2 regions of the Streptomyces sp. NPDC001599 genome follow, and region 1 is predicted to be linked to the other one. Evidence: predicted binding sites of a transcription regulator. Region 1 holds the regulator's gene; the other holds the start of a gene.
What was found. Region 1 encodes HspR, which represses chaperone genes until heat shock. Its sites were predicted from a motif close to TTGAGNNNNNNNNNCTCAA; they were not measured.
Positions count from the first base shown of each region.

Region 2: the regulator HspR is predicted to act here: its motif matches at 8,466-8,484, upstream of lon (endopeptidase La).

Region 1 covers NZ_JBIAVA010000007.1:139,317-151,213, forward strand. Annotated here, with positions in the region: gene ACFYZ3_RS19525 (heterodisulfide reductase-related iron-sulfur binding cluster) at 1-1,512, opposite strand, end outside; gene dnaK (molecular chaperone DnaK) at 1,891-3,750, shown strand; gene grpE (nucleotide exchange factor GrpE) at 3,747-4,424, shown strand; gene dnaJ (molecular chaperone DnaJ) at 4,467-5,666, shown strand; gene ACFYZ3_RS19545 (heat shock protein transcriptional repressor HspR) at 5,672-6,127, shown strand; gene ACFYZ3_RS19550 (sugar ABC transporter substrate-binding protein) at 6,332-7,450, shown strand; gene ACFYZ3_RS19555 (LuxR C-terminal-related transcriptional regulator) at 7,607-8,644, shown strand; gene ACFYZ3_RS19560 (LuxR C-terminal-related transcriptional regulator) at 8,607-9,590, opposite strand; gene ACFYZ3_RS19565 (helix-turn-helix transcriptional regulator) at 9,616-10,629, opposite strand; gene ACFYZ3_RS19570 (hypothetical protein) at 10,882-11,217, shown strand; gene clpB (ATP-dependent chaperone ClpB) at 11,500-11,897, shown strand, end outside.
Region 2 covers NZ_JBIAVA010000011.1:132,017-143,913, reverse strand. Annotated here, with positions in the region: gene ACFYZ3_RS26625 (roadblock/LC7 domain-containing protein) at 1-148, opposite strand, end outside; gene ACFYZ3_RS26620 (nitrate- and nitrite sensing domain-containing protein) at 145-3,063, opposite strand; gene ACFYZ3_RS26615 (hypothetical protein) at 3,517-4,308, shown strand; gene ACFYZ3_RS26610 (MarR family transcriptional regulator) at 4,342-4,836, opposite strand; gene ACFYZ3_RS26605 (lysozyme) at 5,085-5,912, shown strand; gene lon (endopeptidase La) at 5,972-8,443, opposite strand; gene ACFYZ3_RS26595 (spermidine synthase) at 8,622-9,320, shown strand; gene ACFYZ3_RS26590 (response regulator transcription factor) at 9,434-10,168, shown strand; gene ACFYZ3_RS26585 (sensor histidine kinase) at 10,165-11,292, shown strand; gene ACFYZ3_RS26580 (multifunctional oxoglutarate decarboxylase/oxoglutarate dehydrogenase thiamine pyrophosphate-binding subunit/dihydrolipoyllysine-residue succinyltransferase subunit) at 11,577-11,897, shown strand, end outside.

The DNA of each region.
Region 1 (11,897 bases):
GTGGAGGAGTTCGGCGAAGGCCTTCGTCGTCTTCTTGGCGCGGTCCTCCAGGGCGCCGGCGCAGCCGACCCAGTAGAGGTACTCGACCTCGGTGAGGTCCTCGATGTCCTTGCCGACGACCGGGACCTCGAAGTCCAGCTCGTTGAGCCACTCCAGGCGCTGCTTCTTCGCCAGGCCCCAGGGGTTGCCCTTCTTCTCCAGGTTCTTGAGCATCGTGCCCGCCTCGGACGGGAACGCCGACTCGATCATCACCTGGTAGCGGCGCATGTCGACGATGTGGTCGACGTGCTCGATGTCGACGGGGCACTGCTCGACGCAGGCGCCGCAGGTGGTGCAGGACCACAGGACGTCCGGGTCGATGACGCCGTTCTCCTCGGCGGTGCCGATCAGCGGCCGCTCGGCCTCCGCCAGGGCCGCAGCGGGCACGCCCGCCAGCTGCTCCTCGGACGCCTTCTCCTCGCCCTCCATCGTCTTGCCGCCGCCGGCCAGCAGGTAGGGGGCCTTGGCGTGCGCGTGGTCGCGCAGGGACATGATCAGGAGCTTGGGGGAGAGCGGCTTGCCGGTGTTCCAGGCGGGGCACTGCGACTGGCAGCGGCCGCACTCGGTGCAGGTGGAGAAGTCCAGCAGGCCCTTCCACGAGAACTGCTCGACCTGGGAGACGCCGAAGACGTCGTCGTCGCCGGGGTCGGTGAAGTCGATCGGCTTGCCGCCCGAGGTCATCGGGAGCAGCGGGCCGAGCGCGGTGCCGCCCTTCGCGTCGCGCTTGAACCAGATGTTCGGGAAGGCCAGGAAGCGGTGCCAGGCCACGCCCATGTCGGTCTTCAGGGCGACCGTGATCATCCAGATGAAGGAGGTCGCGATCTTCAGCCCGGCGAAGAAGTAGACGAGGTTCTGGAGCGTGCCGAGGTCGGCGTCCCGGAGCGCGGAGACGACCGGGTACGAGATGAAGAACGACGCCTCGTAGCCGTCCACGTGGTGGAGGGCGCCCTCCAGCGCGTGCAGCATGAAGATGCAGACGCCGACGATGAGGATTACGGCCTCGACGAAGTAGGCCTGGCCGAAGTTGGAGCCCCCGAAGCGGGACTTGCGGCCCGGCTTGCGCGGGTGGCTGAGCTGCCGGATCACGATCAGGACCAGGATGCCGAGCACCGTCATCGTGCCGATGAACTCGACGAAGACGTTGTACGGCGCCCAGTCGCCGATGACCGGCAGGATCCAGTCGGCCTGGAAGAGCTGGCCGACGGCGTTGACGATGGTCAGCAGCAGGGAGAAGAAGCCCACCGCGACGAACCAGTGCGCCACCCCGACGATGCCCCAGCGGTTCATCCGGGTGTGGCCGAGGAACTCCCTGACCACGGTGACGGTGCGGTCCACGGGGTCGTTGGTCCGCGTGCCGGCCGGCACCGGCTGGCCCAGCCGCATGTAGTTGACGATCTGCAGGACGGCGCGGCCGAACAGTGCGACGCCGACCACGATCAGGACCAGCGACACGATGATCGCGGCGAGTTGCATTTGGGGCTCCTCGGGCCTGCGAGGTTACGAGGGGGGCGGTATTACTAAGCGGTAACTTATTCAGTTCGTCTGAGAGTACCCCCATCCTCCGCCGCACTGTAGTCGGACGTGCGGTGATCTGCGTCGCTGAGGCCACCCTGACCCCGGCGCGTCCCACGCGCCGTGCGGGGCAACCGGAGTCCCGGGTGGTGCGTCCTTCCGGGTGACGATTTTTCCGGTTCGTCGGGCTGCGGGTGCGAGGAAAGTCCAGGTCATGGCGCCGTTGCGTGTAAGGAACGGATAAGAGTTGAGTCGGCTCGACTCACCTCTGTTGACCCATCGCCGGGCGTCATGCACACTTGAGCCTGTTCCACTCAAGTCAGCTGGAGGTTATTCACCATGGCACGTGCGGTCGGCATCGACCTGGGCACGACTAACTCCGTCGTCAGCGTTCTGGAGGGCGGCGAGCCCACCGTCATCACCAACGCCGAGGGCGCCAGGACCACGCCGTCCGTCGTCGCCTTCGCCAAGAACGGCGAGGTGCTCGTCGGCGAGGTGGCCAAGCGCCAGGCGGTCACGAACGTCGACAGGACCATCCGCTCGGTCAAGCGCCACATGGGCACCGACTGGAAGGTCAACCTGGACGGCAAGGACTTCAACCCGCAGCAGATCAGCGCCTTCGTGCTGCAGAAGCTGAAGCGGGACGCCGAGTCCTACCTGGGCGAGAAGGTGACCGACGCGGTCATCACCGTCCCGGCGTACTTCAACGACGCCGAGCGCCAGGCCACCAAGGAGGCCGGTGAGATCGCGGGCCTCAACGTCCTGCGCATCGTCAACGAGCCGACCGCCGCCGCGCTGGCGTACGGCCTCGACAAGGACGAGCAGGTCATCCTGGTCTTCGACCTCGGTGGCGGTACGTTCGACGTCTCGCTCCTGGAGATCGGCGACGGCGTCGTCGAGGTCAAGGCCACCAACGGTGACAACAACCTCGGTGGCGACGACTGGGACCAGCGCGTCGTCGACTACCTGGTCAAGCAGTTCCAGTCCGGGCACGGCGTGGACCTGGCCAAGGACAAGATGGCGCTCCAGCGCCTGCGCGAGGCCGCCGAGAAGGCGAAGATCGAGCTGTCCTCGTCCACCGAGACCACGATCAACCTCCCGTACATCACGGCCTCCGCCGAGGGCCCGCTGCACCTGGACGAGAAGCTCACCCGCGCCCAGTTCCAGCAGCTGACCTCCGACCTGCTGGAGCGCTGCAAGACGCCGTTCCACAACGTCATCAAGGACGCCGGCATCCAGCTGTCCGAGATCGACCACGTCGTCCTCGTCGGCGGCTCCACCCGTATGCCCGCCGTCGCCGAGCTGGTCAAGGAGCTGACCGGCGGCAAGGACGCCAACAAGGGCGTCAACCCGGACGAGGTCGTCGCCATCGGCGCCGCCCTCCAGGCCGGTGTCCTCAAGGGCGAGGTCAAGGACGTCCTGCTGCTCGACGTCACCCCGCTGTCCCTCGGCATCGAGACCAAGGGCGGCATCATGACCAAGCTGATCGAGCGGAACACGACGATCCCGACCAAGCGCTCGGAGATCTTCACCACCGCCGAGGACAACCAGCCCTCCGTGCAGATCCAGGTCTACCAGGGCGAGCGCGAGATCGCGGCGTACAACAAGAAGCTCGGGATGTTCGAGCTGACCGGTCTGCCGCCGGCGCCCCGCGGCGTCCCGCAGATCGAGGTCGCCTTCGACATCGACGCCAACGGCATCATGCACGTGACCGCGAAGGACCTGGGCACGGGCAAGGAGCAGAAGATGACCGTCACCGGCGGCTCCTCGCTGCCGAAGGACGAGGTCGACCGGATGCGCCAGGAGGCCGAGAAGTACGCGGAGGAGGACCACGCCCGCCGCGAGGCCGCCGAGTCCCGCAACCAGGGCGAGCAGCTCGTCTACCAGACGGAGAAGTTCCTCAAGGACAACGAGGACAAGGTCCCCGGCGAGGTGAAGACCGAGGTCGAGGAGTCCGTCGCCGAGCTGAAGGAGAAGCTCAAGGGCGAGGACACCGCCGAGATCCGCACCGCCACCGAGAAGGTCGCCGCCGTCTCGCAGAAGCTGGGCCAGGCCATGTACGCCGACGCCCAGGCCGCGCAGGCCGCCGGCGGCGAGGCCCCGGGTGCCGGTGCCGACGCGGGCGCCGGTGACAAGGCCGACGACGACGTCGTCGACGCCGAGATCGTGGACGACGAGCGCAAGGACGGTGCCGCGTGACGGAGGAGACCCCGGGTTTCGACGAGAAGCCCGACGTCCCCTCCGGCGCCACCCCTGACGACGCCGAGCCGCAGGCCGCCTCCGAAGAGGGGGCGGCCCCGGCCGGGGACGCGAGCGAGAACGCGGGCCTGGTGGCCCAGCTGGACCAGGTGCGCACCGCGCTGAACGAGCGCACGGCGGACCTCCAGCGACTCCAGGCCGAGTACCAGAACTACCGCCGCCGGGTCGAGCGGGACCGCGTCGCGGTCAAGGAGGTCGCCGTCGCGAACCTCCTGTCCGAGCTGCTCCCCGTGCTCGACGACATCGGTCGGGCCCGGGACCACGGCGAACTCGTCGGCGGCTTCAAGTCCGTGGCGGAGTCGCTGGAGGCGGTCATCGCCAAGATGGGCCTCCAGCAGTTCGGCAAGGAGGGCGAGCCCTTCGACCCGACGATCCACGAGGCCCTGATGCACTCCTACGCACCGGACGTCACCGAGACGACCTGCGTGGCGATCCTGCAGCCCGGGTACCGGATCGGCGAACGCACCATCCGCCCCGCGCGGGTGGCGGTCGCCGAGCCGCAGCCGGGTGCCCAGACGGTCAAGCCGGCCGAGGACGCCGCCGAGGCACAGGACGCCTCCGGCGCGGAGGACAACGCCGGGACCAAGGAGAGCGGTGGCCCGGACGAGGGCTGAGCTCGAAGTGACGCGTAGGGCGCGAGAGGAGGGACGTCGGGGATGAGCACGAAGGACTTCATCGAGAAGGACTACTACAAGGTTCTCGGCGTCCCCAAGGACGCCACCGAGGCCGAGATCAAGAAGGCGTACCGGAAGCTCGCCCGCGAGAACCACCCGGACGCCAACAAGGGAAACGTCAAGGCGGAGGAGCGCTTCAAGGAGATCTCCGAGGCCAACGACATCCTCGGTGACCCCAAGAAGCGCAAGGAGTACGACGAGGCCCGCGCCCTCTTCGGCAACGGCGGCTTCCGCCCGGGGCCGGGCGCGGGCGGCGGCGGCACCTTCAACTTCGACCTGGGCGACCTCTTCGGAGGCGGCGCCCAGGGCGGGGGAGGCCAGGGCGGCGCCGGCGGCTTCGGCGGCGGCCTGGGGGACGTCTTCGGCGGCCTGTTCAACCGCACCGGCGGCGGACCGGGCACCGGCACGCGTACGCAGCCGCGGCGCGGGCAGGACATCGAGTCCGAGGTCACCCTGAGCTTCACCGAGGCCATCGAGGGCGCGACCGTGCCGCTCAGGATGTCCTCGCAGGCTCCCTGCAAGGCCTGTTCGGGCACCGGCGACAAGAACGGCACGCCGCGCGTGTGCCCGACCTGCGTCGGCACCGGCCAGGTCGCCCGGGGCTCGGGCGGCGGCTTCTCCCTCACCGACCCGTGCCCGGACTGCAAGGGCCGCGGCCTGATCGCCGAGGACCCCTGCGAGGTCTGCAAGGGTTCCGGACGCGCCAAGTCCTCGCGGACGATGCAGGTCCGTATCCCCGCCGGGGTCTCGGACGGGCAGCGCATCCGGCTGCGCGGCAAGGGCACGCCGGGCGAGCGGGGCGGCCCGGCGGGCGACCTGTACGTGGTCGTGCACGTCAAGGAACACCCCGTCTTCGGCCGCAGGGGCGACAACCTCACCGTCACCGTCCCGGTCACCTACGCCGAGGCGGCCCTCGGCGGAGAGGTCCGCGTCCCGACCCTGGGCGGTCCGCCCGTCACGCTCAAGCTGCCGGCGGGCACGCCCAACGGCCGCACCATGCGGGCCCGGGGCAAGGGCGCGGTCCGCAAGGACGGCACCCGCGGCGACCTCCTGGTCACCGTGGAGGTGAGTGTTCCGAAGGATCTGACGGGGAAGGCTCGTGACGCGCTCGAGGCGTATCGCGAGGCGACCGCGGACGAGGATCCGCGGGCGGAGTTGTTCCAGGCCGCGAAGGGAGCTTGACGGGAATGGACGGTCGTCGACGCAACCCGTACGAACTGACCGAGGACACCCCGGTCTACGTCATCTCGGTGGCGGCCCAGCTCTCCGGTCTGCACCCGCAGACGCTGCGCCAGTACGACCGCCTCGGCCTGGTCTCCCCGGACCGCACGGCCGGCCGCGGCCGGCGCTACTCGGCCCGCGACATCGAACTGCTCCGGCAGGTCCAGCAGTTGTCGCAGGACGAGGGCATCAACCTGGCCGGAATCAAGCGCATCATCGAACTGGAGAACCAGGTCGCCGAGCTCCAGGCCCGCGCCGCCGAGCTGGCCGCCGCCCTCGACGGGGCGGCCACGGCGATGCGCCAGCGCGAGGCCGCGGTGCACGCGTCGTACCGCCGTGACCTGGTCCCTTACCAAGAGGTACAGCAGACCAGCGCCCTGGTGGTCTGGCGGCCCAAGCGCCACGGCCAGTCCTCGGACTGATCCCGGCAGGCAGTCGGCACAAGAGAAAACGACACCATCGGCCCCGGAGGACCACCGCGTCCTCCGGGGCTGGTTCACAACGGTGCTGTCTCATTGGTCTAGTACTTCTTGACGATTTGGTGAAGACAGCGTTGGCTCTCTTCACCGGGGTCACCTGGGTCACCTGGATAGCAACTACGCCCGTGTGTCGGAAGGTCTAGCGCAGTGAGCAGCCGTGCCCGTCGAACAGCCATATCCGTGGCCGCGTCCCTGATGACCTTCTCGCTGGCCTCCTGCGGCATGCTGGGCGCCTCGGAGAGCAGCGACGACGCCAGCCCGACCAAGGGCAACGACCTCCTGGTCGGACTGCTGCTGCCGGAGAAGGAGAACACGCGCTACGAGCAGTTCGACTACCCCTTCTTCAAGAAGAAGGTCGGCGAGCTGACGCGTGACGAGGGCATCGTCAAGTACGCCAACGCCGAGGCCAGCGCCACCAAGCAGGCCGACCAGATGCAGCAGATGATCGAGGACAAGGTCGACGTGATCGTGCTGGACGCGGTCGACGCGCACGCCATCGCGGACGGCGTGCAGAAGGCCAAGGACGCGGGCATCCCCGTCATCGCCTACGACCGGCTGGCCGAGGGCCCGATCGACGCCTACATCTCCTTCGACAACGAGCTGGTCGGCGAGGTCCAGGGCCGTTCGCTCATCGAGGCGCTCGGCGGCGACCCGGAGAGCACCGAGAAGATCGTCATGATGAACGGCTCGTCCACCGACCCGAACGCCAAGCAGTTCAAGGCGGGCGCGCTGTCGGAGCTGAACGGCAAGGTGACGATCGCCCAGTCCTTCGACACCAAGGACTGGAAGCCGGAGAACGCCGAGGCGAACATGAACGAGGCGATCGAGAAGATCGGCAAGAAGAACATCGCGGGCGTCTACTCCGCCAACGACGGCATGGCGGGCGGCATCATCAAGGCCCTGGAGGACGCGGGCGTCACCGACCTGCCGCCGATCACCGGCCAGGACGCGGAACTCGCGGCGGTCCAGCGGATCGTCACCGGCGAGCAGTACATGAGCGTGTACAAGTCCTACCCGCAGGAGGCGGAGAACGCTGCGGAGATGGCCGTGGCGCGGGTCCAGGGCCGGGACATCCAGTTCGACGCGCTCGCCCGCGACAAGGTCGACAGCCCCACCCACAAGGGCGTCCCCGCCCAGCTCGTCCCCGTCGTCGCCCTCACCAAGGCCAACATCGAGGAGACGGTCGTCGCGGACGGCTTCTACAAGGTCACCGACATCTGCACCGCCAAGTACGAGGACGCGTGCGCGGAGCTCGGTCTGAAGTAGACGGCCCGCGTGTCGGCCCGGTTCCGCTGTGACCGGGCGTTCCGCCCGCAACCGGCTCTTTTCGGCCTCCGTCCGCGGCGGAGCCTTGTTGCGGAGCCGGTCCCGGCCGCGCATAGTTGCGCTGCGGAAGAGCCGGAACCGGGGGTGGGATGGGCGATGGCCGGGCACGGGGCTCAGGAGCACCCCCACGGGGCCGAGCGGCTGTGCGCGGCCGGGGACCGCGTGTACTCCCGGGCGGTCCGGCGCGGCCGGGTGCCGCGCCAGGACGCCGAGCCGGTCCCCTGCCTCCTGGAACTGGCCCTGCTGCACCCCGACCCCGACGACATGGACTGGCTGGTGCCGACCTCCCCGCAGGAGGTCATGACGCGGCTGCTGCGCGGGGTCCACGACGAGGTCAGCGCCAGCCAGCGGCGGGTGGGCTCGGCCGTGGAGGCCTTCGAGTGGTACGCGGGGCTCGGCAGGCTGCTCCGGACCCCGGCCGGCACGGAGAGCACGGCGATCCGGGTCCTCGACGGGCTGTCCCGCATCCAGGCCGCGATGGACGAGGCGACACAGGCCTGTACGACCGAGGTGCTCACCGTCCAGCCCGGCGGCATCCGGCGTGAGCACGAGCTGTCCGAGGGCCTGCACCGGGCGCTGGCGCTGCGCGGGCGCGGGGTGCGGATGCGGGACCTGTACACGCACGTGGCCCGGCACGGGCAGGGTCTGCTCAACTACCTGGAGCTGATGGGCGACGCGGTGGAGGCCCGCACCCTGGACGAGGTCATCGACCGCCTCATCCTCTTCGACCGCACCGTCGCCTTCATCCCCGCCAACACCGACCGCACGATGGCCCTGGAGCTGCGCCACCCCGCCCTGATCTCCTACCTGGTCACGGTCTTCGAACGCCTGTGGCGCCTCGCCATCCCCCTGACCGCCCCCCTCCCCGACACCGGCATCGAGGGCATCTCCCACCGCGAGCAGTCCATCGCGGCGCTCCTCGCGGAGGGCCACCAGGACGCGGTGATCGCGGAACGCCTCGGCATCAGCGTCCGCACGGCCCGCGCGCACATCGCCCGGCTCTCGGAGACCCTGGGCGCGGCGAGCCGCACGCAGTTGGGCGTCCGCATAGCCCAGGCCGGCCTGGACGGCTCCCCGCGCCGTGCTCCGTCCCCCGTCATCCTTCCTGACCGAGAATCCCCGACTGCCCGATGAGGTACCCGAGCTGAGCCCGGCTCTCGCTGCCGAGGGTGGCGGCGAGTTTGGCGATGTGGACGCGTGCCGTACGGACGTTCATGCCGAGGCGGTCGGCGATGTCGGAGTCGGTGTGGCCCTCGATGAGCAGGGCCGCTATGGCGCGTTGGCGGGGGGTGATGCCGTTGAGCGTGGGCTGGTGGACGGCCTGGGGGTGCATGGGGGTGGCGAGGTGCCACAGCCGGTCGAAGATGTTGACGAAGTAGGCGATGAGGGCGGGGTGCCGGACCTCGAGGGCGAGCGTACGGTCGGCACTGGCGGGGATGAAGGCGACGGTGCGGTCGACGATGATGAGCCGTTCGGTGACCTCGTCGAGGGTGCGGGCCTCCACGTCGCCGGTCAGCTGCTCGTAGCGGGCGCGTGTGTAGGGGGCGTGGCGGATGGTGTGCTGGTACAACGCCCGTACGCGGGCCCCGCGGTCGAGGAAGTCCTGGTCCCGCTTCATGGCCCCTTCGAGGATGTCGGGGCGCTTGGTGACGTGCGAGTCGTGCGGCTGGATCGCGAGGAGTTCTTCCCTGCCCTCGGCCATGGCCTCCTCGATGGCCTGGCCCGTCCGCTCCTTGCTGCTGAGGATTCTGAGGGCCGGGGTGTCCTCGGTGAGGACATCGCGGCGGCCCAGGCGCATGAGGGGCTCGAAGACATCGGCCATCCGCTGCCCGCGCCGCCTCTCGTCGGCGATGCGGTCCTCCGAGGACCGGAGCAGGCGTTGCAGCACCACGGTGGGCGGCACGGGCTCCAGGCGGTCCAGGTCGTCGACGGCGGGGTGGAGGATGCCGTTGTCGATCAGGCAGGGTGCGGTCGCCGCCGCGGCGCTGGGAAGGTGTCCCTCCCGCAGTGCGCGGGCGTAGAGCTCCAGGCCCGCGTCACACAGCTCCTCCGCTCCGTGGTGATGCACCTCTGGGGTCACGTGTGACTCTCTTCGTCGACTGGGATCAGTGATCCTTCTCCAGGATCCCGGACTGGGCAATGAGGAAGCCGAGCTGGGCGCGGCTGCCGCTGCCGAGGGCCTGGGCCAGCTTGGCTATGTGCGCCCGGCACGTGCGCACGTTCATGCCCAGGCGCCGGGCGATGGCCTCGTCGACATGTCCCTCGACCAGCAGCTTGGCAATGGAGTACTGGATGTCGGTGATACCACCCGGTGCGGGTTCGTAGGGCGCGCCGGCGTTCAGCGGCACGGACCGGCTCCACATGAACTCGAAGACCTTGATGAGGTAACGGACCAGGCCGGGATTACGGATTTCGAGGGCGACCTGCTGGTCGTCGCGGGTCGGGATGAACGCCACGGTCTCGTCGCAGACGATGAGGCGCTCCACCACCTCGTCGATCGTGCGGTACTCCGCCTTGCCGTTGGACAGCTGGGCGACGTAGGCGATCTTCTGTGGGCTGTACCGGGCCGTGTGCTGGTAGAGCGTGCGGATCCGCACACCGCGCTCCGTCAGTGGCTTGTCCCGCTCGAGTCCCTGGGTGAGGCTGCGTTCGGAGAACCGGTCGTCACTCGGCTGTACCGTGAGCATCTCCGCCTGGCACTGGGTGGTGGCCAGGTTGAGGGCCGAGTTGATGCGGTCACCGCCCTCCAGCACCGTGATGGAGTGCTCGCTCCTCGCCGGCTGCGTGCCGATGGCCATGAAGGGTTCGAACGCGTCCGCCAGCTCGATCGAGAGCCGCCGCCGGTCCGTGATCTCCCGCTCGATGGGGTGCAGGCGCTGAGCCAGAGCGGCGGACGGGGGCACGGGGCGCAACCAGTCGGCATCGTCCGGATCCGGGTGTATCAGCGCGAGTTCCATCAGGCACGGAGCGGATTCCACGTCCGCCCTCGCGATCCGTCCTGTGCGTAGGGCGTTCGCGTAGAGCCGGGTACCTTCGTCGCACAGTTCGGTCACCGCATGGGGATGCGACGCCTTAGTCTGATTTGCCACCAAATCTCCACCCCCCAGGGTCCTGAACATGCAGGAACATGATGCACCGATTGTGTGGCCATGAGGTGTTGGAATGAGCCATCGTCTTATCTGACGGGGGAAGAGGAGACTTACGAGTGAGGACGAAGCCGACCATGCGCAACAGACTGGTTCGCTCGGTGCTTGCTGGCGCCCTCTTCGCCGCCGCCATTTTCGGAGCGCTGAGCTTTCACTCCGATACGGAAGGCGATGTTCGGGCGGACAGTCACTGGCCATCGGGCGTTGCGAACTCGGGGGGCTGAAGTGACCACGCCACCCGACGACCGCTCCTTCCGTCGTGAAATGGCCACCGCCTACCGCTCCGGCTGGCACTTCATCGACCTGGTCACCGCGATACCGCACGCCGGTGACTCGCTGATGGTGACCGTCTTCGGCGAGCCGGTCGTCGTCACGCTGGACGAGGACGGCGACGTGCGTGCGTACCGGTGTCTGCGGCGGCCTCGGGGGGCGCCGCAGCCCGTTCGGTGCGCCATCCGGTACGGAATGATCTTTGTGAACCTGGACCAGCGGGACCACCGGCTCGAGCAGCCGGAGATCCCCGAAGTGAGGACCATCTCGGCCACCCCCCGCAGTGCCTGACGCGATTCCCCCGTCGTAACACAATCGCTCAGGTGCTTCCCCCCGGCAGCGGCGTCACCGTGACCTGAACACGGTGACGCCGCTGTCGCATGTGCGGACATCTCGCGACAGTGGCCGGTTCCACGGCTGGCCGAAAAGGCACTCGTGCGACGTGGCCCCGCCTCCCCGGGCGACCACCCTGGCGTCTTCGAGGGAGACGTGTGCCATCCGCCTTGAGTGGAATGGACTCAACTTTGTGTACGCTGAATGAGTCAGCACTGACACGAGGAGGAGAGCCAGAACGTGGACGCCGAGCTGACCAACCGGAGCCGGGACGCGATCAACGCGGCCAGCAACCGGGCCGTGACCGAGGGAAACGCCGACCTCACCCCCGCCCACCTGCTCCTGGCCCTGCTCCAGGGGCAGGACAACGAGAACATCACCGACCTGCTCGCCGCCGTCGAGGCCGACCTCGCCGCGGTCCGCACCGGCGCCGAGCGCATCGTCGCCGGGCTGCCCAGCGTGACCGGGTCCACCGTCGCACCCCCGCAACCCAGCCGTGAGATGCTCGCCGTGGTCGCCGACGCCCAGGCACGCGCCAAGGAACTCGGGGACGAGTACCTCTCCACCGAGCACCTGCTCCTCGGCATCGCCGCGAAGGGCGGCGCGGCCGGAGAGGTACTGGAGGGGCAGGGAGCCAG
Region 2 (11,897 bases), on a different contig from region 1:
GGCCGGGGTCCGAGGACAGGAGCAGGAGCCCGTCGGAGGAGACCACGGCGACCGACCGGATGCCGGGCACCTCCTCGACGAGGTTGGTCAGCAGCCAGTGGAGATTGCGGGCTTCACTGCTCAGTCCGAACGTACTGGGCGCGGTCAACTGCTTGCCTCCTCGACGGTGCCCCCCGTGGCTTCTTCGGTTGTGTCCGCCCCGGCGTCCGGCGCCCGGTTCTGCCCGGTGCGGTCGGCGATCTCCGCCTCGACGTCCCGGCGGCCGGCCTCCGCCCCGCTGCGGAATCCGCCCAGGCGCCGACGGAGCGCGTCGGCGTCGACGGAACCCGAGGTGCGCGGACGCGGCACCGCGGCGGGGGTGGTGAGCTTCGGGGTCCGCTTGGGCAGGCCCTTGTCGGTGACGGGTTCGGCCCGCGTGGCCGGGGCCGGTTCCGGTTGCCTGCCGGTCTCCTCCGCCGTGTCCGGTACGCGGTCGTGGGCGTCGGGGCCGATGGCGTACGGGTCGGGGACGGTCTCCGGCCGGGCCTCCGGTTCCGCGAGGGCCGGGAGGAACAGGGCCATCGTGGCGTCGTCGGGGAGGTCGCTGCCGGGGGCGGGATCGTCCTGGGAGGACACCGCCTCCGCCGCGGGTTCCGGGGCGACCGACCCGGCCGGGTCCTCGTGCTCGTCCGGTTCCGGAGTCTGCGGTGTGTCCGCGGGGGAGGCGTCCGCCTCGGCACGGCGTACGGCTTCCTCCGCCGAGGCGACCAGCGGGTCGGTGCCGGGCTCGGGGTCCGGGCCGGCCTCCGTCCCGGTGCCCTGTTCCGCCCGCTCCGCCTTCTCCGTCCGCCCGTGCAGGACGTTGGAGTTGGCCTCGGCGTCGGCGCCGGGCAGGGAGAAGGTGCCGGTGCCGTCGGACACCGGCACGGTCGGGGCCAGCGCGGCCGGCGGGGCGGCGGCCAGCAGGGGACCCGGCAGGACGACGACGGCCGCGACCCCGCCCTGCTTCTGCTCCCGCAGCCGTACCCGCGCCCCGTGCCGGTGGGCGAGCCGGGCGACGACGTAGAGGCCGAGCCCCAGACCGTCCTCGCCCTCCTGGTCGTACGGCGCGTCCGGGTCGAAGTCGGTGAGGCGGGCGTTGAGCCGCTGGAGGCGTTCGGTGGCCATGCCGATGCCCTCGTCCTGGACGGAGAGCATCACCTCGCCGTTCTCCAGGAGCCAGCCGGAGACCTCGACGGGCAGGTCCGGCGGCGAGAAGGAGGTGGCGTTCTCCATCAGCTCGGCCAGCAGGTGGGAGAGGTCGTCGGCGGCGAACCCGGCCACGTGGGCGTGCGGCGGCAGCGCGGCGATGCGCACCCGCTCGTACCGCTCGATCTCGCTGACCGCGGCCCGGACCACGTCGACCAGCGGCACCGGTGAGGCGCTGTGCTGGACGTGTTCGGTACCGGCGAGGACGAGGAGGTTCTCGCTGTGCCGGCGCATGACCGTGGCGAAGTGGTCGAGCTTGAACAGGGTGGCGAGGCGGTCCGGGTCCTGCTCGCGCTCCTCCAGGCCCTCGATGACGGCGAGTTGCCGCTCGACGAGGCCGAGGGTGCGCAGTGCGAGGTTGACGAAGGTGGAGCCGATGCTCTTGCGCACCGTCTCCAGCTGGGCGGCGGACTCGGCGAGTTCGGCGCGCAGTTCCTCGCGGGCGTCGGCCATCTTCTGCCGCTGGCCGACCAGGTGCTTGCGGTCGGACTCCAGTGTGGCGACCCGTCCGGCGAGCGTCGCGGCGTGCCGGTGCAGGGCGTTGACCGAGCGGACGACCTGCGCGAACTCGTCGTTGCGGCCGGTGAAGGCGATGGCCTCCTCGGTCGTCGGGTCCTCCGCCTCGGCCAGCCGGGCCGAGCCGCGGCGCAGCACCGACAGCGGGCGGGTGAGGGTGCGGGCCAGGGCGGTGGCGACGCCGACGGCGAGCAGGATCAGGGCGCCGAGGACGGCGATCCGGATCTCCAGCGCGGTGACGTCGTCGTCGCGCAGCTGCTCTAGGACCTCGACGCGCTTCTCGTACAGGGCGGACTCGGCACCGCGCATCGCGTCGACGCGGGCGGAGAGCGCCGCGTCCAGCCGCTTGGTGCTGGTACCCAGGTCGCGGTCGGAGAGCGTCGGCTCGTCGGTGAGCCCGGCGAGGTACTTCTCGGCGGAGTTGACCTCGGGCCCGGCGACGGTGGCGTCGAAGCTGCTCCGCGCCTCCTTGGGGGCGCCTTCGCGGAAGTCGGCGAGGGCCGCGTCGGAGCGCACCCGGGCCTGCTGGGCGGCGGCGGCGAGGGCGTCGCGCTGCTCGGCGTCGGCGTCCGAGGAGGTGGTCGTCTCGGTCGGCAGTCCGGTGACCGGGTCGATGACGGTCTCGGTGGTGCTCGGCACGTTCAGGGCCGCCAGCAGCAGGCCGCGGGTGGCGGCGGCCTGCTGGACGGCGGTGTCCAGCTCGGCGAGGGCGTACGCGCCGGAGCCCGCGCGGGGCGGCATCTCCTCGGCCAGTTTCTCGGCCAGGGCGTGGAGTTCGGTGATCGCCTCCGAGTACGCCTGGTGGGCCTGGAGCGCGGTGCTCTTGCCGGTGAGGGCCGCGCGGCGCAGCGCGGCGACGGCGTCGAGGTCCTCGCGCAGGGAGGCGGGCGTGTCCGTGTCGGCGCGCAGCTCCTCCACCTGGCGGTCGACGCGGGCGCTGCGCTGCTCGGAGGGCGCCTTCGACTTGGGGCGGCCGGCCGCGATGTAGGGGGTGACCTCGTCGCGCTCGTCGGCGAGGGAGTGGGCGAGGGTCAGCGCGCCCTGGGTCTGCTCGGCGAGCGTCACCAGTTCCTGGGAGTCGTGCAGTTGCCCGGAGGCGGCCACGGCCGAGGGGGCTCCGGCCCCGGCGACGGCGGCTGCCACGACGGCCACGGCGACGATGAGGCGGTTGCGTACGTGGGTGGCACGGCCCTTGCCGACGGGAGCCTCCGGCGGCTGCGGAGGGGTGGAGGAGGTACCGGGGGCGCGCTCCGCGCTCCCCACGGGGGCCGTCTGCTTGCCTGTGCGACGAGGCCGCGTCTTCTGCACCGGTGCTCGCATTCCTGACTCGTGTACCCGTGGGCCCGGGTGGCGCTCCGTCAACTGGCCGGCCGGGGGCGCGTGCACCCACTGCCGGGCGCTGGGCTGTTCCCCGGCCGCCGGCAGCGCGTCGGGCGGGGAGACCGCGTGAGCGGGGCAGTCCCCCCACCGGTTCCCGACCCTCCCAGTGCCGGTGGGCGGTGAGCGCGCATCATCCGACCCGCCACCCGAAGGAGTGAACCCCGGAGGGGAGTTGGGGAGCAAGTTCCCCTGGCGCGTGCCGCACGGGTGTCCGGTGAGCCGGTTGGACGTCTGCGACGGGCGGTGGCACTATGTGCCGCCACGCGCCGCCGGAGCTTGGAATTCCACCCCAAATCCGGCGTCTGACCTGCGCCGCCGCCTCGATTCCGGGAGAACCCGAGGAAGGTGCCAGCCTTTTGCGGACGCTGTGAAGGGGTCGTGCAGACTGGCCGGATGCGTACGGAACTCGTCTCGGAACCAGGCCTCGCCGACCGGCCCAACGAGGACTTCGCGAGCGTCGGACTACCCGCCTCGGGACAGGGTGGTTCACTCGTCGTGCTTGACGGTGTGACGCCGCCACGGACCGCGACGGGGTGTCTGCATTCCGTGCCCTGGTTCACGGCGCGCCTGGGTGGAGCGCTGACCGAACTGACCGTTTCACTCCCGGATCTTCCCCTCGCCGAGGCCCTGTCCCGCGCCATCGCGCGTACCGCGGCGGCACACGCGGAAACCTGTGACCTTTCTCACCCGCGCACACCGCAGGCAACCGTGGTCCTCGCGCGCTGGTCCGCGGCCGCCGTCGAGTATCTGGTCCTGTCCGACTCCGCCCTCCTGCTGGAGGCTTCCGACGGCACCCTCACCCCCGTCCTGGACGACCGGCTGGCCCGGCTGCCCCGCTCGGCCCTCGCCACGGACGCGATGGTGGACGCCAACCTGCGCAACAAGGAGGGCGGCTTCTTCACGGCCGCGGCCGACCCCGGGGTGGCGGCACGCGCCGTGACGGGGGTGCTGCCGCGCGGTGAGGTGCGGACGCTGGCGGCGCTCACGGACGGGGCCGCGCGGTGGGTGGAGAAGTTCGGGGAGGGCGACTGGGCGGACTGCCTGGCGCTGGTACGCAAACAGGGCGCGCAGGCGCTGGTGGACCGGGTGCGGGAGCTGGAGCGCGCGGACGCGGCGGGCGACCGGGCGTTCCTCGGGCGCAGCAAGACGCACGACGACGCGACGGTGGTCTACGCCGAGCTGTGAACCTGGTGATGGGACGGACCGGCGACGCCGGTACTACTTCTCCATCCCCCGGTTGAGTTCGTGCAGCAGCCGGGCCAGTTCCGTCACCTCGCGCGGGTCCCAGTCGGCGAGCCGCCGGGCGTACCGGGCGCGGCGGGCCTCCCGGACCCGGCCGACGCGTTCCTGGCCCTCCGGGGTCAGGGTGACCAGCCAGGCCCGGCCGTCGGCGGGGTCGGGCTCGCGGGCGACGAGCCCGAGTTCCTCCAGGGCACGCAGCTGGCGGGACATGGTGGCCTTGCCGACGCCGATGAAGGCGGCGAGGTCGGTGGCGCGCTGGCCGCCGCACTCGCCGAGCCGGACGAGCAGGCCGTACGCGGACGACTCCAGGTCGGGGTGGACCTCCCGGGCCATCTCGCCCTGGTTGGCCCGGGCCCGCCGCAGCAGGACGGTCAACTCCCGCTCCAGGGCCAGGAACTCCGGTTGGTTCACACCACTGCCGGACAGGCGGGATTCGCCTCCGCGACCGCCGCCGTTCCCGTCTTCGTGCACGTCAGCCCCTGCCTCGATTTTCCGGTCCTGAAAGTTTCCGCCACGGGCCGCCATCGCCGCAGCTCGCCAAGTATTTCGCAGGCTTAGACCAACGGCGGCTCCCGGTCCTCTTCCACCCAGTGTTTCTACGTGCGTAGAGTCTTCACCGGACCTCCGAATGGCATGCGCACGCCATCCCGATGCCATCCAGGGGTTCTCCCCACTCGCGCATCCCCCACCGAGCACCACCGAGCCATCGGAGGCACGTCATGCTCGTGCACAGATCCGGATCGGCCCGCGGACGGCGGTTCGCCGTCACCGGGATCCTGCTCGCCACGTTCTCCCTCGTGTTCACCCTTCCCGCCGACGCCTCGTCGTCCGCGGACGTCCCACCCCGCGGCTCCGCCCGCATGGGCATGGGCGTCGCGGCCCACGACGGCGAACACGGCACCCCCGTACCCGGCCGCGCGGCCCAGACGGAAGGCGTCGACGTCTCCAGCCACCAGGGCAACGTCGCCTGGTCGACCCTGTGGAACAGCGGCGTCAAGTGGGCCTACGCCAAGGCCACCGAGGGGACGTACTACACCAACCCCTACTTCGCCCAGCAGTACAACGGCTCCTACAACGTCGGCATGATCCGGGGCGCCTACCACTTCGCCACCCCGGACACGACGAGCGGCGCCACCCAGGCCAACTACTTCGTGGACCACGGCGGCGGCTGGTCCAGGGACGGCAAGACGCTGCCGGGCGCGCTCGACATCGAGTGGAACCCGTACGGCGCCACCTGCTACGGCAAGTCGCAGAGCGGGATGGTCTCCTGGATCCGCGACTTCCTGAACACCTACAAGGCCCGCACCGGCCGCGACGCCGTGATCTACACGGCCACCAGCTGGTGGACCCAGTGCACCGGCAACTACGGCGGCTTCGCCGCCAACAACCCGCTGTGGATCGCCCGGTACGCCTCGACGGTGGGCACGCTGCCGGCCGGCTGGGGCTACTACACGATGTGGCAGTACACGTCGTCCGGTCCGACGGTCGGTGACCACAACAAGTTCAACGGCGCCCTGGACCGCGTCCAGGCGCTCGCGAACGGCTGACGCACGACGCGTACGGCGACGGCCCGGACTCCGCACGGAATCCGGGCCGTCCCCTTTCCTCATCCGGCCGCGTCCTCCCCCAGTGCCGAAAGCCTGGGAGGTACCCCCATCGCCGCGACCGGAACCTCCGGCTGCGCACCGTGGGTCGCCGGTGCGAGCGCCAGTTCCAGGACCTGGCGGACGTCGGTGACGGCGTGGACGTCGAGCTTGTCCAGCACCTCCGCGGGGACGTCGTCCAGGTCGGGCTCGTTGCGCTTGGGGATGATCACCGTGGTGACCCCCGCCCGGTGCGCGGCGAGCAGCTTCTGCTTGACGCCGCCGATCGGCAGCACCCGCCCGGTCAGCGAGACCTCGCCGGTCATCGCCACGTCGGTGCGGACCAGCCGGCCCGAGAGCAGCGAGGCGAGGGCCGTGGTCATGGTGACGCCGGCGCTCGGGCCGTCCTTGGGGACCGCTCCCGCCGGGAAGTGGATGTGCGCTCCCCGGTCCTTGAGGTCGCCCACCGGCAGTTCCAGCTCGGCGCCGTGGCTGCGCAGGAAGCTCAGCGCGATCTGCGCCGACTCCTTCATCACGTCGCCCAGCTGACCGGTCAGGGTCAGCCCCGCCGCGCCCGTCTCCGGGTCGGCCAGCGAGGCCTCGACGTAGAGGACGTCGCCGCCCGCGCCGGTGACCGCGAGGCCGGTGGCCACGCCGGGCACCGCGGTGCGCCGCTCGGCCGGGTCCTGGGCGGACTCGGGCACGTGGTGCGGCCGGCCGATCAGCCCGCGCAGGTCGGCCTCGGTGACGGTGAACGGCAGCTCCCGCTCGCCCAGCTCGTGCTGGGCCGCCACCTTGCGCAGCAGCCGCGCGATGGACCGCTCCAGGGTGCGCACGCCCGCCTCGCGGGTGTACTCGCCCGCCAGCTTGCGCAGCGCGCCCTCGTCGACGGTGACCTCGTCGGCGTCCAGTCCGGCCCGCTCCAGCTGGCGCGGGAGCAGGTGGTCACGGGCGATGACGACCTTCTCGTCCTCGGTGTAGCCGTCCAGGCGGACCAGCTCCATGCGGTCGAGCAGGGCCTCCGGGATGGCCTCCAGGACGTTGGCGGTGGCGAGGAAGACCACGTCGGACAGGTCCAGCTCGACCTCCAGGTAGTGGTCCCGGAAGGTGTGGTTCTGGGCCGGGTCGAGGACCTCCAGCAGGGCCGCGGCCGGGTCGCCCCGGAAGTCGGAGCCCACCTTGTCGATCTCGTCGAGCAGGACGACCGGGTTCATGGACCCCGCCTCCTTGATCGCCCGCACGATCCGGCCGGGCAGCGCGCCGACGTACGTACGCCGGTGGCCGCGGATCTCGGCCTCGTCGCGGACGCCGCCGAGGGCGACCCGGACGAACTTGCGGCCCATCGCGTGGGCGACGGACTCGCCGAGGCTGGTCTTGCCGACGCCGGGCGGGCCGACCAGGGCGAGCACGGCACCGCCGCGCCGGCCGCCGACCACGCCGAGGCCCCGGTCGCCGCGCCGCTTGCGCACGGCCAGGTACTCGGTGATGCGCTCCTTCACGTCCTCCAGGCCCGCGTGCTCGGCGTCGAGCACGGCCTGGGCGCCCTGGATGTCGTAGGCGTCCTCGGTGCGCTCGCTCCACGGCATCTCCAGGACCGTGTCGAGCCAGGTGCGGATCCAGGAGCCCTCGGGCGACTGGTCGGAGGACCGCTCCAGCTTGTCGACCTCCTTGAGCGCGGCCTCGCGGACCTTCTCGGGCAGGTCGGCGGCCTCCACGCGGGCGCGGTAGTCGTCGGACTCCTCACCCTCCTGCTCGCCGTTGATCTCGCGCAGCTCCTTGCGGACGGCTTCGAGCTGGCGGCGCAGCAGGAACTCCCGCTGCTGCTTGTCGACGCCCTCCTGGACGTCCTTGGCGATGGTCTCGGCGACGTCCTGCTCGGCGAGGTGGTCGCGCAGCTGCTGGGTGGCGAGCTTCAGGCGGGCCACCGGGTCGGTGGTCTCCAGCAGCTCGACCTTCTGCTCGGTGGTCAGGAACGGCGAGTATCCGGAGTTGTCGGCGAGCGCGGACACGTCGTCGATGGCCTGGACCCGGTCGACGACCTGCCAGGCGCCGCGCTTGCGCAGCCACGCGGTGGCGAGCGCCTTGTACTCCTTCACCAGCTCGGTGACCTGGCCGGGCAGCGGCTCGGGGACGGTCTCGTCGACCCGGGTGCCCTCGACCCAGAGCGCGGCGCCGGGACCGGTCGTACCGGCACCGATGCGCACCCGGCCCCGGCCGCGGATCAGGGCGCCCGGGTCGCCGTCGGCCAGGCGGCCGACCTGTTCGACCGTGCCGAGCACGCCGGTGGCGGCGTGGGTGCCGTCGATGCGCGGAACGAGGAGGACGCGGGGCTTGCCGGGCTCGGACCTGGCGGCGGCCTGGGCGGCCTCCACCGCGGCCCGTACCTCGGCGTCGCTCAGGTCCAGGGGGACGACCATGCCGGGCAGGACCACTTCGTCGTCGAGCGGCAGCACGGGCAGGGTGAGCGGTGTGAAGGCGGCGGACTCAGCAGCCATGATCTCCCCTTCGGCAGTCAAGTTGAGTTACATCGACTCAATGAAAGGGAGCCCGGGATTGTTCCCCAAGGCCTGTTCGCTGTGAGCGATCAAGCGCCGGGGGGCATTTCCCGCCTCTGGGGACAGCACCGTCGTACCGGTCCGCATTCCTCCGGCCGGGCGATGCCAGGATGGGCCGATGCCCCTCACTACCCACGACTCCCCCGACGCGCCCGAGGTGCTGGACCGCCGCGAGGGTCCGTACGGCGAGGTGGTCCTGCGCCGGCACGGGACGTTGCTCCAGATCATCGCGAACGGCTGCTTCCTGATGGACACCTCCGACGGGCGCTCGGAGCGGCGCCTGGTCGACGCGGCGGCCGACGCGCTGGCCGCCTCCGGCGGGCGGACCGCTCCGCACCTGCTCATCGGCGGTCTCGGAGTCGGCTTCTCCCTCGCCCACGCGGCCGCCGACCCCCGCTGGGGCCGGATCGCGGTCGTCGAGCGCGAGGGCGCCGTCATCGACTGGCACCGCTCCGGACCACTGGCCGCGCTCTCCGCCGACGCGCTGGCCGACCCGCGCGCGGAGATCGTCGAGGCGGACCTCGTCGAGTACGTCAATGAGACATCCGACACGTACGACGCCCTGTGCCTGGACATCGACAACGGCCCCGGCTGGACCGTCACCGAGGGCAACGACGGGCTGTACGCGCCGTCCGGACTGGCGGGCTGCGCACGGCTGTTGAGGCCCGGCGGGGTGCTCGCCGTATGGTCCGCGCAGCCCTCTCCGGAATTCGAAGAAACCTTGCGTAATGCCGGTTTCCAACAGGTGCGTACCGAAGAGATCCCCGTTGCCCGGGGCGTTCCGGACGTCGTGCACATCGGCGTCGGGCCTGGATAGCAAAGGCGCGGTGACTCCCCGTACGCTGCTGCCCTGACGCGGATCATTCAAGCGTCAAGCGCAGTCATGGGATCACCCCACGGATTCCGGAAAGCACACCTCAGGGGCGGGCGATGGAGCAGACACAGACCTCCCACAACGGCACGGCCACCCAGGGCGCCCAGCGCCGGGTGCTGGTGGTCGAGGACGATCAGACGATCGTGGACGCCATCGCGACCCGCCTGCGCGCCGAAGGGTTCCTGGTGCAAACGGCGGGCGACGGTCCGTCCGCCGTCGACACGGCCGAGGCTTGGCAGCCCGACCTGCTGATCCTCGACATCATGCTGCCCGGCTTCGACGGCCTGGAGGTCTGCCGGCGCGTGCAGGCCCAGCGGCCGGTGCCGGTGCTGATGCTCACCGCGCGCGACGACGAGACGGACATGCTGGTCGGCCTCGGCGTCGGCGCCGACGACTACATGACCAAGCCGTTCTCGATGCGCGAGCTGGCCGCCCGCGTGCACGTGCTGCTGCGGCGGGTGGAGCGGGCCGTGGTGGCCGCCTCCACCCCGCGCAGCGGCATCCTGCGCCTGGGCGAGCTGGAGATCGACCACGCGCAGCGCCGGGTGCGGGTGCGCAGCGAGGACGTCCACCTCACGCCGACCGAGTTCGACCTGCTGGTCTGCCTGGCGAACACCCCGCGCGCGGTGCTCTCCCGCGAGCAGCTGCTCGCCGAGGTGTGGGACTGGGCCGACGCCTCGGGCACCCGGACCGTGGACAGCCACATCAAGGCGCTGCGCCGGAAGATCGGCGCCGAGCGCATCCGTACCGTGCACGGCGTGGGTTACGCCCTGGAGACACCGACGCCATGAGCAGCGGAGGACGGGAAGCCGCCCGGAAAAGCTCCGGCCCTCGGACCGCCGGGGAGTCCTGGGGCGGCGTGCGCCCGTTCTCGATCAAGACCAAGCTGGGCGCGCTGGTCGTCACGTCGGTGCTGATCACCACCGGCCTGTCGGTGATAGCGGTGCACACCAAGACCGAGCTGCGGTTCATCACGGTCTTCTCGATGATCGCCACGCTGCTGATCACGCAGTTCGTGGCGCACTCGCTGACCGCGCCGCTGGACGAGATGAACGCGGTGGCCCGGTCCATCTCGCACGGCGACTACACCCGCCGGGTGCGCGAGAACCGCCGCGACGAGCTGGGCGCCCTGGCCGTCACGATCAACCGCATGGCCGACGACCTGGAGGCCCAGGACCTCCAGCGCAAGGAGCTGGTGGCGAACGTCTCGCACGAGCTGCGCACCCCGATCGCGGGCCTGCGCGCGGTGCTGGAGAACATCGTCGACGGCATCACCGAGGCCGACCCGGAGACCATGCGCACGGCGCTCGGGCAGACCGAGCGGCTCGGCCGGCTGGTGGAGACGCTCCTCGACCTCTCCCGCCTGGACAACGGCGTCATACCGCTGCGCAAGCGGCGCTTCGAGGTGTGGCCGTACCTGTCGGGCGTGCTGAAGGAGGCCAACATGGTCGCCTCCGCGCGCGCGGGCATCGCCTCGGGGTCCGGCAGCCACACCCGTACCGACGTGCACCTGGCCCTGGACGTCTTCCCGCCGGAGCTGACCGCGCACGCCGACCCCGAGCGCATCCACCAGGTCGTCGCCAACCTGATCGACAACGCCGTCAAGCACAGTCCGCCGCACGGCCGGGTGACGGTCCGGGCGCGCCGCGGTGAGCTGCCGGAATCGCTTGAGCTGGAGGTTCTCGACGAAGGACCCGGCATTCCGCGCTCGGAGTGGCGCCGGGTGTTCGAGCGGTTCAACCGGGGTTCGGTGTCGCGGCCGCACGGTCCGGGCAGCGACGGCGGCACCGGTCTGGGCCTCGCGATCGCGCGCTGGGCGGTGGATCTGCACGGCGGCCGGATCGGGGTGGCCGAATCCGAGCGGGGCTGCCGCATCCTCATCACTCTTCCGGGCCTGCCGTCGACGTCCGGTTGACGTAGGGTTCGAAGCGGAGCGTCAAGATCCACTGCGTCCGCGCCGACGGACACGTGTGATCAGGCACGGGCCCGCGTTTTTCGAGGCGCCGGGTCGCGGCCTTCCGATCCCTCACGCAGCAGAACCTCGGTTGTTTCCCGCCATTTCCAGTGCCGAAACGCGGTCTGCGATGTGACTTACGCGACGATGAACGGGCCCGGTCTGACCTTCCGGGGTCGGTAGGCGTAGCCTTGATTCCCGCTGTCCACCATCTTGTGAAGAAGCGGAAGAGGGCGGTTCTCGCCGTGTCGCCACAGTCCCCCAGTAACTCGAGCATCTCGACCGACACCGACCAAGCGGGCAACGCGGGCAAGAACCCCGCGGCCGCGTTCGGTGCCAATGAGTGGCTCGTCGACGAGATCTATCAGCAGTACCTCCAGGACCCGAACTCCGTGGACCGAGCCTGGTGGGACTTCTTCGCCGACTACAAGCCCGGCGCGGCGGCCACCCCGACCGCCGCCGGCACCGTGACCACGGACGCCGGCAGCACGCCACCGGCCGCCCCTGCCCCGCAGGCGCAGGCCGCCGCCCCGGCGCAGCCGAAGGCTGCCGCCCCGGCGCCCGCT